2 regions of the Streptomyces sp. NPDC046379 genome follow, and region 1 is predicted to be linked to the other one. Evidence: riboswitches for the same ligand, from Rfam matches in the RefSeq annotation. Region 1 holds a riboswitch; the other holds the start of a gene.
The links. Region 1 has a riboswitch for glycine ahead of gcvP (aminomethyl-transferring glycine dehydrogenase). Riboswitches for the same ligand answer to the same signal wherever they lie in the genome.
Positions count from the first base shown of each region.

Region 2: it holds a riboswitch for glycine, as region 1 does, so the genes downstream of both, gcvT (glycine cleavage system aminomethyltransferase GcvT) here and gcvP (aminomethyl-transferring glycine dehydrogenase) in region 1, are expected to answer to the same signal.

Region 1 covers NZ_JBVJFP010000016.1:152,495-157,459, forward strand. Annotated here, with positions in the region: gene gcvP (aminomethyl-transferring glycine dehydrogenase) at 1-2,050, opposite strand, end outside; glycine riboswitch at 2,113-2,227, opposite strand; glycine riboswitch at 2,228-2,323, opposite strand; gene ACZ6KF_RS26480 (PRC-barrel domain-containing protein) at 2,438-2,809, shown strand; gene ACZ6KF_RS26485 (DNA polymerase IV) at 2,731-4,152, opposite strand; gene ACZ6KF_RS26490 (MerR family transcriptional regulator) at 4,192-4,839, opposite strand.
Region 2 covers NZ_JBVJFP010000010.1:277,120-282,084, forward strand. Annotated here, with positions in the region: gene ACZ6KF_RS19730 (AAA family ATPase) at 138-800, opposite strand; glycine riboswitch at 981-1,081, shown strand; glycine riboswitch at 1,082-1,194, shown strand; gene gcvT (glycine cleavage system aminomethyltransferase GcvT) at 1,270-2,388, shown strand; gene gcvH (glycine cleavage system protein GcvH) at 2,513-2,890, shown strand; gene glyA (serine hydroxymethyltransferase) at 2,906-4,168, shown strand; gene ACZ6KF_RS19750 (L-serine ammonia-lyase) at 4,286-4,965, shown strand, end outside.

The DNA of each region.
Region 1 (4,965 bases):
CGCCGTCGACGTAGACCTGGCCGCCGGCTTCGTGCACCCGGGCGCAGATGTCGGCGACGTGCTCCTCGAACACGCCGTGCGTGGAGGGGTAGGTGATCATGAGCACCGCCAGCTGGTCGCGATGCTGCTCGATCTTGGCCCGCAGGTCCTCGACGTCGATCTCGCCGTCGTCGGCGGTCTTGACGACGACGACCTTCATCCCGGCCATGACGGCGCTGGCGGCGTTGGTGCCGTGCGCGGAGGACGGGATCAGGCAGACGGTGCGCTGCTCGTCGCCGTTGGCGCGGTGGTAGCCGCGCACGGCCAGCAGCCCGGCCAGCTCGCCCTGCGACCCGGCGTTGGGCTGCAGCGACACCTTGTCGTAGCCGGTGACCTCGGCGAGACGTTCCTCCAGCTCGCGGATGAGCGTGAGGTAGCCCTGCGCCTGCTCGGCCGGCGCGAACGGGTGCAACTGACCGAACTCGGGCCAGGTGACCGGCTCCATCTCGGTGGTGGCGTTGAGCTTCATGGTGCAGGAGCCCAGCGGGATCATGCCCCGGTCGAGCGCGTAGTCGCGGTCGGCGAGCCTGCGCAGGTAGCGCAGCATGGCGGTCTCGGAGCGGTGCTGCTGGAACACCGGGTGGGTCAGGTAGGCGTCGGTGCGCAGCAGCGCCTGCGGCAGCGCGTCCTCGGTGGCCGCGTCCAGCGCCTCGACGTCGCCCTCGACGCCGAAGGCGTTCCACACGGCGCTCAGGTGGGCCCGGGTGGTGGTCTCGTCGCAGGAGACGGAGACGTGGTCGGCGTCGGCGAGGTGAAGGTTGACGCCCTGCTCGCGCGCGGCGGCTACGACCTCGGCGGCACGGCCGGGGACGCGGGCGGTCAGGGTGTCGAAGTAGGCGCCGTGCACGACCTCGACGCCGCCGCCGTTGAGCCCGGCCGCCAAGACGGCGGCGTACCGGTGGGTGCGCCGGGCGATGCCCTTCAGACCCTCGGGGCCGTGGTAGACGGCGTACATGCCCGCCATCACGGCGAGCAGCACCTGGGCGGTGCAGATGTTGCTGGTGGCCTTCTCGCGGCGGATGTGCTGCTCACGCGTCTGCAGCGCGAGGCGGTAGGCGCGGTTGCCGTCGGCGTCGACGGACACGCCGACCAGACGGCCGGGCAGGCTGCGGGCGAACTGCTCGCGCACCGCCATGTAGCCGGCGTGCGGCCCGCCGAAGCCCATGGGCACGCCGAAGCGCTGCGTGGTGCCGACCGCGATGTCCGCGCCCAGTTCGCCCGGCGACTTCAGCAGCGTCAGCGCCAGCAGGTCGGCGGCGACGGTGACCAGCGCGCCCAGGTCGTGCGCCTGGTCGATGACGGGCTTGAGGTCGCGTACGGCCCCGGAGGCGCCCGGGTACTGGAGGAGGACGCCGTTGATCTCCCGCTCGGCGATCTCGGCGGGGATGCCCTGGCTCAGGTCGGCGACGACGACTTCGACGCCGACCGGCTCGCAGCGGGTCCGGATCACCGCGACGGTCTGCGGCAGCGCGTCCGCGTCGACGAGGTAGAGGCCCTTCTTGTTCCGCCCCATGCGCCGGGACAGCGCGACGGCCTCGGCAGCGGCCGTGCCCTCGTCGAGCAGCGAGGCGCCGGAGGTGGGCAGACCGGTGAGGTCGGCGACCATCGTCTGGAAGTTCAGCAGCGCCTCGAGCCGCCCCTGGGAGATCTCGGGCTGGTAGGGCGTGTACGCCGTGTACCAGGCGGGGTTCTCCATGACGTTGCGCAGGATCACCGGCGGGGTGAAGGTGCCGTAGTAGCCGAGGCCGATCATGGAGCCCAGGACCTGGTTGCGGTCGGCGAGCGCACGCAGCTCGGCGAGCACCTCGGCCTCGGTGCGGGCGTCCGGCAGTTCCAGCCGGTCGGCGTTCTTGATCACGTCCGGGACGGCGGCGGCGGTCAGTTCGTCCAGGGAGCCGTAGCCCACCTGGGCGAGCATCTTCGCCCTGGCCTCCTGGTCGGGCCCGATGTGGCGCTGTTCGAAGGGGATGCCCTGTTCGAGCTCGGCGAGCGGGATGCGGTGGGCGGTCATCTGCGGAGGCCTCCTGGTCTGACGCGACCTTCGGGGGGCACCCCGGCACGGGTACCCCGACGGCCTCCCCCTCTGTCATCTCGACCTGAGAGCTTCACCGGGCCGCCCGAGGACGTCCGGCTTTCACCGTCGGTGAGGACGGACGCCGGCGGCGCCTGTCCTGCTTTCCAGAGTGACCTCGTCCGTGCGGTACGGGGGCCTGAGAGATTCCGGGGAGGATTTGCTCCTTCGGCGCCTCCGACGGTGGTCGGAGGACTCTCCCGCACGGGGTCGCCAGCCACTTGCCAGACTACCAGCGAGCCCGGCGCGGGGTCCCTCGAGTGGCCGCCTTCCCCAATGTGCTCTTTCGTAGTGCTGACGAACGAGTTGCGACCATGAGGAGGGACCGTGCAGACCGACATCGATCCGCGCAACCTGATCGGCCGCAAGGCGTTCGACCGCACCGGCGCCAGGATCGGCACGATCGACGAGGTGTACCTCGACGACGCCACCGGCGAACCGGAGTGGGCGGCCATACGCACCGGCCTGTTCAGCCGCGACGCGTTCGTCCCGCTGGAGCCCAGCGAACTGATCGACGGCAGCCTGCACGTCCCCTACGACCGCGCCCTGATCAGGAGGGCTCCCGACCTCGGCGTCGGCCGACACCTGTCCCCGGAACAGGAGCTGCGGCTCTACCACCACTACGGACTCGACGTGGCCGCCCCTCCCCCGCTCCCGGACCACGACTTCGGCAGACTCGCCGGCTCCGACGACTCCTGACCTGCCTCGGGTCTTCGCGGCACGAGCGGCAGCGGATCCGCCGGCTCCAGCGCGGGGTCGTCGGTACGGAAGGTCCGCACCCGCCCCGGCTCCGAGCCGGGCGTCTCGAACCGCACGGTCACCCGGCCCAGTCCACTGCCCTGCACCCAGCCGTGCCCGTGCTCGGCGTGCCGCACGTCGTGCCCGGCGGGCCAGCGCCGCTCGGCCGGCTCGGCGACGCCCTGTTCCGGTTCCGGCACCGCGTCCTCGTCCGGCACGTCCGCCAGGGGCCCCGCGGCCTGCGCGAACAGGTCCTCCTGCGTGTAGTCGGCGAGGCCGCTGACCCCCACGCCCAGCAGCCGCACGCCGCCCGTCGTGTCCACCGAGTCCAGCAGCCGCGCCGCGGCCTCCCGCACCACCGCCGGATCGTCCGTGGGGCCACGCAGCGTCTCGGACCGGGTCAGCGTGGAGAAGTCGTACCGGCGCACCTTGAGCACGATCGTCCGCCCCGACAGCCCCGCGCCCCGCAGCCGCCGCACGCACCGGTCCGCCAGCCGCTGCACCTCCAGCCCCACCCGGAGCCGGTCGTGGATGTCCACGTCGTAGGTGTCCTCCACGGACACCGACTTCGTCTCCCGCTCGGCCACCACGGGCCGCTCGTCGCGCGCCAGCGCCATGGCGTACAGCGCGTGCCCGTGTGCCTTGCCGACCAGCCGGACGAGTTCGTCCTCGCCGGCCTCGGCCAGTTCCCCGACCGTGGTGATCCCGGCCCTCCGCAGATGGTCCCCCGTCGCGGGGCCCACTCCGGGGAGCGTCCGCACCGGCATCGGTCCGAGCAGCGCCCGCTCGGTGCCCGGCTCGATCAGCTCCAGCCCGTCGGGTTTGGCGCGCTCCGAGGCGATCTTCGCGAGCATCTTGGAGGCGGCGAGCCCGACCGAACCGGTCAGTCCGGTGACGGCGCGGATGTCCGCCCGCAGCTTCTCGCCCGCGACCCGCGCCGACCGCGCGTCCCGGGCGGCTCCCCCGGCCTCCAGGTCCACGAACGCCTCGTCCAGGCTGAGCGGCTCCACCAGCGGCGACAGCTCCCGCAACAGCGCCATCACCTGGTCGCTGATCGACCGGTACACCGCGAAGCGGGGCACCAGATAGGCGGCGTTGGGCGCCAGCCGGCGGGCCTGTGCCATCGGCATCGCCGAGTGCACCCCGAAGACCCGGGCCTCGTACGACGCCGTCGCCACCACACCGCGGGGACCGAGTCCGCCCACGATGACGGCCTTCCCGCGCAGGCTCGGCTTGGACGCCTGCTCCACCGAGGCGAAGAAGGCGTCCATGTCGAGGTGCAGGATCGTCGGCGCGGCTCTCACATCTTCGATGCTGCCCCACGCCACTGACAATCGGGGCCCTCAGACGGCGCGGTTGCTCCGCCGCCGCGCCAGCTCGTCGGCGGGGTTGGCGCCGACGAGGGTCTCGCCGGTGTCGACGCGCTCGCCGTGCAGCTGGGACAGTGCGTTCTCCACGTCCCGCCACACGACCCCGACCGCGATCCCGAAGATGCCCTGACCGCCCTGGAGCAGCGCGTGGACCTCGTCCGGGGAGGTGCACTCGTAGACGGTGGCGCCGTCGCTCATCAGCGTCATCCGCTCCAGGTCGCGGAAACCGCGTTCTCTGAGGTGCTGCACGGCCGTGCGGATGTTCTGCAGCGACACCCCGGTGTCCAGGAACCGCTTGACGATCTTCAGGACGACAACGTCCCGGAAGCTGTACAGACGCTGCGTGCCGGACCCGTGGGCGGGCCGCACACTCGGCTCGACCAGGCCGGTGCGGGCCCAGTAGTCGAGCTGCCGATAGGTGATGCCGGCGGCCGCGCAGGCCGTGGGCCCGCGGTAGCCGATCTGTTCGGACGCCATGGGCGCCGCCCCTCCGCCGCCGGGAACGGCCGTCGGTCGCTGCACAGCGTGATCGGCCGTCCTGCCGTGAAGCGGGTACGGTCCGCTCTCCCCCAGACCGCGTCCGGGGGCACCCCCAGCCGTACCGTCGCCGCTGCTTCTCACGCCGACCTCCGTCCTTGACCTGCCTTCTCGACGGTAGGCAGTCACCAAGGGTGCGTCAACGATCGCCACACTCGGCACGCCGAGTGATAATCACCCTAGGAGTGGTTTCCCGCACCCCACCGCGGG
Region 2 (4,965 bases), on a different contig from region 1:
CACGGCCCGGCCCGGCGAGCACGGCCCGGCCCCGGTATACGCGATACGCCCCGGTATACGCGGCACGGCCCGGCGTGCGACCGCGAACAGCCCGGTGGCGGACGCCGCGATTCCCGGCCCCGCCCGGGCCCCCGTCCTCAGCCCGTGAACCCGATCCGGCGCAGCGTGTTCGCCGCGTCGCGGTCGAGGAGGACCGCCGAGACGCAGCCGGGCGGCAGGGCGCCCCGTTCGACTCGGGCGAGGAGGCGGGCGGCGACGCGGCGGTGGCGGCGGAAGGCGTAGCGGGAGACGCCCCGGCCGCGCTCGCGCTGCCCGGCCAGCGCCTGCTCGGGGGTGACGTCGAGGAACAGCAGGTGCAGCGTGCCGCCCCGGCGGCGGGCCTCGCGGGCCAGCCAGGCGCGCACCCAGGCCTGGGTGCCGCAGTCGTGGACGACGATGCCCTCGCCGGTGCGCAGGGCGCGGCGCAGCCCGGCGTAGTGGGCGAGGCGCACCAGCGGCCGGTAGAGCCCGTACGGCAGGAAGCCGGGCATGCGGCGGTCCCAGCGGTCGCGGGTGTCCTGGGAGTCGATGCGGACCGCCTTGACGGTCCGGCGCATCAGGGTGGACTTGCCGCTGCCGGGCAGACCGGTGACCACGACCAGGTCGCCGGGACCGAAGAGCAGTGCGTGCGGGCTGCGTCCGGCCCGCTCGCGCAGGTCGCGGACGACCGGCGCGGGGACGCACGCCTCCCCCGCGGACGCGGCGGGCTGCCGGGGCAGCGCGACGGGCGAGCCGGCGGCGTAGGCCGTGGTCCTGTTCACCGTGATCGTCCTCCCCTGGGGCGGTTCACGAGTTCCCGTCCCCGTCGAGTGTAAAGAGAAGGTAATCCGCGGTGTCTCGTGTTTTCGTACTCGTGGTGCCACAGCACGGTTACAGATCGCAGCCTGCCGCGAACCGGCGATGCGTGCAATGATGTGCGCGCCAACTGCATACCGGCCGTTTGAATCCGCGCGGGAGAGTTCCCAGCCGCCACCGGCGCTGGGACGCCGAAGGAGCAAGTCCCTCCCTTGAATCTCTCAGGCACCGTTACCGCACGGGCGAGGCACATCTGAAAAGCGGGCCGCCGCCGTGCGCGGTGGTCCCACCCAAGGTGCAAGCCAGTGACCGGTCACGGTCATGGCGAACCTCTCAGGTTCCGATGACAGATGGGGAGGAACGACCTCGCCCTCCCCCATGCTCGAATGAGCTCGCACGGGAGGTCCCCCCATCGCCCCGGGAGACATCCGTCCGATGAGCAGTTCCGTACCCCGTCGCACCGCCCTCGACGCCCTGCACCGCGAACTGGGCGCGACCATGACCGATTTCGCCGGCTGGGACATGCCCCTGCGCTACGGCTCCGAGCGCGACGAGCACCTCGCGGTGCGCACCCGCGCCGGCCTGTTCGACCTCTCCCACATGGGCGAGATCACGGTCACCGGCCCCGGCGCCGCCGCCCTGCTGAACTTCGCCCTGGTCGGCGACCTCGCCTCCGTCGGCGTCGGCCGCGCCCGCTACACGATGATCTGCCGGGCCGACGGCGGCATTCTCGACGACCTGATCGTCTACCGCCTCGCCGAGGCCGAGTTCATGGTCGTCGCCAACGCCTCCAACGCCCAGGTCGTGCTGGACGCCCTCACCGAGCGCGCCGCCGGCTTCGACGCCGAGGTGCGCGACGACCGGGACGCCTACGCGCTGATCGCCGTGCAGGGCCCCGAGTCCCCCGGCATCCTCAAGGCGCTGACCGACGCCGATCTCGACGGCCTGAAGTACTACGCCGGACTGCCCGGCACGGTCGCGGGCGTCCCGGCGCTGATTGCGCGCACCGGCTACACCGGCGAGGACGGCTTCGAGCTGTTCGTGCGCCCCGGGCACGCCGTCGCCCTGTGGCAGGCGCTGACCGAGGCCGGTCGGGGCGCTGGCCTGGTCCCCTGCGGGCTGTCCTGCCGTGACACGCTGCGCCTGGAGGCGGGCATGCCGCTGTACGGGCACGAGCTGACCACCGCGCTCACCCCCTTCGACGCCGGTCTCGGCCGGGTGGTGAAGTTCGGCAAGGAGGGTGACTTCGTCGGGCGCGAGGCGTTGCTGGCGGCCGCCGCCCGCGCCGAGGAGAACCCGCCGCGGGTCCTGGTCGGCCTGGTCGCCGAGGGCCGCCGGGTGCCGCGCGCCGGGTACGCCGTGGTCGCGGGCGGCGAGGTGATCGGCGAGGTCACCTCCGGCGCGCCCTCGCCGACGCTGGGCCGGCCGATCGCCATGGCGTACGTCGACCCCGCGCACGCGGCGCCGGGCACGCCCGGTGTCGGCGTGGACATCCGGGGCAGTCACGAGCCGTACGAGGTCGTGGCGCTGCCGTTCCACAAGCGCCGGAAGTAACACTTGAGGCGTGGTCCGCATGTGCCGGTCCGCATGCGACTCCGCCCGCCTTCACCCTGCTCAGCAGCGGTTTCCGCAGTCCCCCGTTCATCCGCAGTCCCACGCGTACAGGAGAATCCAGGCCATGAGCAACCCCCAGCAGCTGCGCTACAGCAAGGAGCACGAGTGGCTGTCGGCCGCCGAGGACGGCGTCGCGACGGTCGGCATCACCGCGTTCGCGGCGAACGCGCTCGGCGACGTCGTCTACGCCCAGCTCCCCGACGTGGGCTCCACGGTCGCCGCGGGCGAGACCTGCGGTGAGCTGGAGTCGACCAAGTCGGTCAGCGAACTGTATTCCCCCGTCGCCGGCGAGGTCACCGAGATCAACGAGGACGTGGTCAACGACCCGTCGCTGGTGAACTCCGCGCCCTTCGAGGGCGGCTGGCTGTTCAAGGTGCGCGTCGCGGAGGAGCCGGCCGACCTGCTCTCCGCCGACGAGTACGACGCCCACATCGCCGGCTGAGGAGCCAACGCCGACATGTCGCTTCTGAACACCCCCCTGCACGAGCTGGACCCGGACGTCGCCGCCGCCGTCGACGCCGAGCTGCGCCGCCAGCAGTCCACCCTCGAGATGATCGCCTCCGAGAACTTCGCCCCGGTCGCGGTCATGGAGGCCCAGGGCTCGGTCCTCACCAACAAGTACGCCGAGGGCTACCCGGGCCGCCGCTACTACGGCGGCTGCGAGCACGTCGACGTGGTCGAGCAGATCGCCATCGACCGGGTCAAGGAGCTGTTCGGCGCCGAGCACGCCAACGTGCAGCCGCACTCCGGCGCGCAGGCCAACGCCGCCGCGATGTTCGCGCTGCTCAAGCCCGGCGACACGATCATGGGCCTGAACCTCGCGCACGGCGGGCACCTGACCCACGGCATGAAGATCAACTTCTCCGGCAAGCTCTACGACGTGGTCGCGTACCACGTCGGTGACGACGGCCGCGTGGACATGGCCGAGGTGGAGCGCCTCGCCAAGGAGTCCCGGCCCCGGCTGATCGTCGCGGGCTGGTCGGCGTACCCGCGGCAGCTGGACTTCGCCGCGTTCCGCCGGATCGCCGACGAGGTCGGCGCGTATCTGATGGTCGACATGGCGCACTTCGCCGGTCTGGTCGCGGCGGGCCTGCACCCCAACCCGGTGCCGCACGCCCACGTCGTGACGACGACCACCCACAAGACGCTGGGCGGCCCCCGCGGCGGCGTGATCCTGTCCACGGCCGAACTGGCCAAGAAGATCAACTCCGCGGTCTTCCCCGGCCAGCAGGGCGGCCCGCTGGAGCACGTCGTCGCGGCGAAGGCGGTCGCCTTCAAGGTCGCGGCGAGCGAGGACTTCAAGGAGCGCCAGCGCCGCACGCTGGAGGGCGCCCGGATCATCGCCGAGCGCCTGGTGCGCGAGGACGTCGCCGGGCACGGCGTCTCCGTCCTGTCCGGCGGCACGGACGTGCACCTGGTCCTGGTCGACCTGCGCGACTCCGAGCTGGACGGGCAGCAGGCCGAGGACCGGCTCCACGAGGTCGGCATCACGGTCAACCGCAACGCCGTCCCGAACGACCCGCGCCCGCCCATGGTGACGTCCGGTCTGCGCATCGGGACGCCCGCCCTGGCCACCCGCGGCTTCACGGCCGACGACTTCGCCGAGGTCGCGGACGTGATCGCGGAGGCGCTCAAGCCGTCGTACGACGCGCAGGCCCTCAAGGCGCGGGTGACGGCCCTCGCCGACAAGCACCCGCTCTACCCCGGCCTCGGCGGCTGACCGCCGGGCAGCCGGACGTTCCCGCGGTGAGGCGCCCCACCGGGCGCCTCACCCCGGCGGCGCACACCACCCCCGTGCACCGCCGCCCCCGCACCACCCCGCCCCTGAGGAGTCCCCGTGGCCATCTCGGTCTTCGACCTGTTCTCGATCGGCATCGGCCCGTCCAGCTCGCACACGGTCGGACCCATGCGCGCGGCCCGCATGTTCGCCCGCCGCCTGCGCGGCGAAGGGCTCCTGGACGCCGTCTCCTCCGTCCGCGCGGAGCTGTACGGCTCCCTCGGCGCGACCGGCCACGGCCACGGCACCCCCAAGGCGGTGCTGCTCGGCCTGGAGGGCGACTCGCCGCGCACGGTGGACGTCGAGACGGCGGACGAACGCGTCGAGGCGATCCGCTCCGCCGGCCGCCTCCGCCTCCTCGGCGCCCACGACATCGCCTTCTCCTACGACGACGACCTCGTCCTGCACCGCCGCAAGACCCTCCCGTACCACGCCAACGGCATGACCCTGTGGGCGTACGACGCCTCGGGCGCGGAACTGCTGTCGAAGACGTACTACTCGGTGGGCGGCGGTTTCGTCGTCGACGAGGACGCGGTCGGCGCGGACCGCATCAAGCTGGACGACACGGTGCTGAAGTACCCCTTCCGCACCGGCGACGAACTGCTGCGCCTGACCCGCGAGACCGGTCTGTCCATCTCCTCCCTGATGCTGGAGAACGAGCGCGCCTGGCGCACCGAGGACGAGATCCGCGCGGGCCTGCTGGAGATCTGGCGGGTGATGCGGGAGTGCGTGGCGCGCGG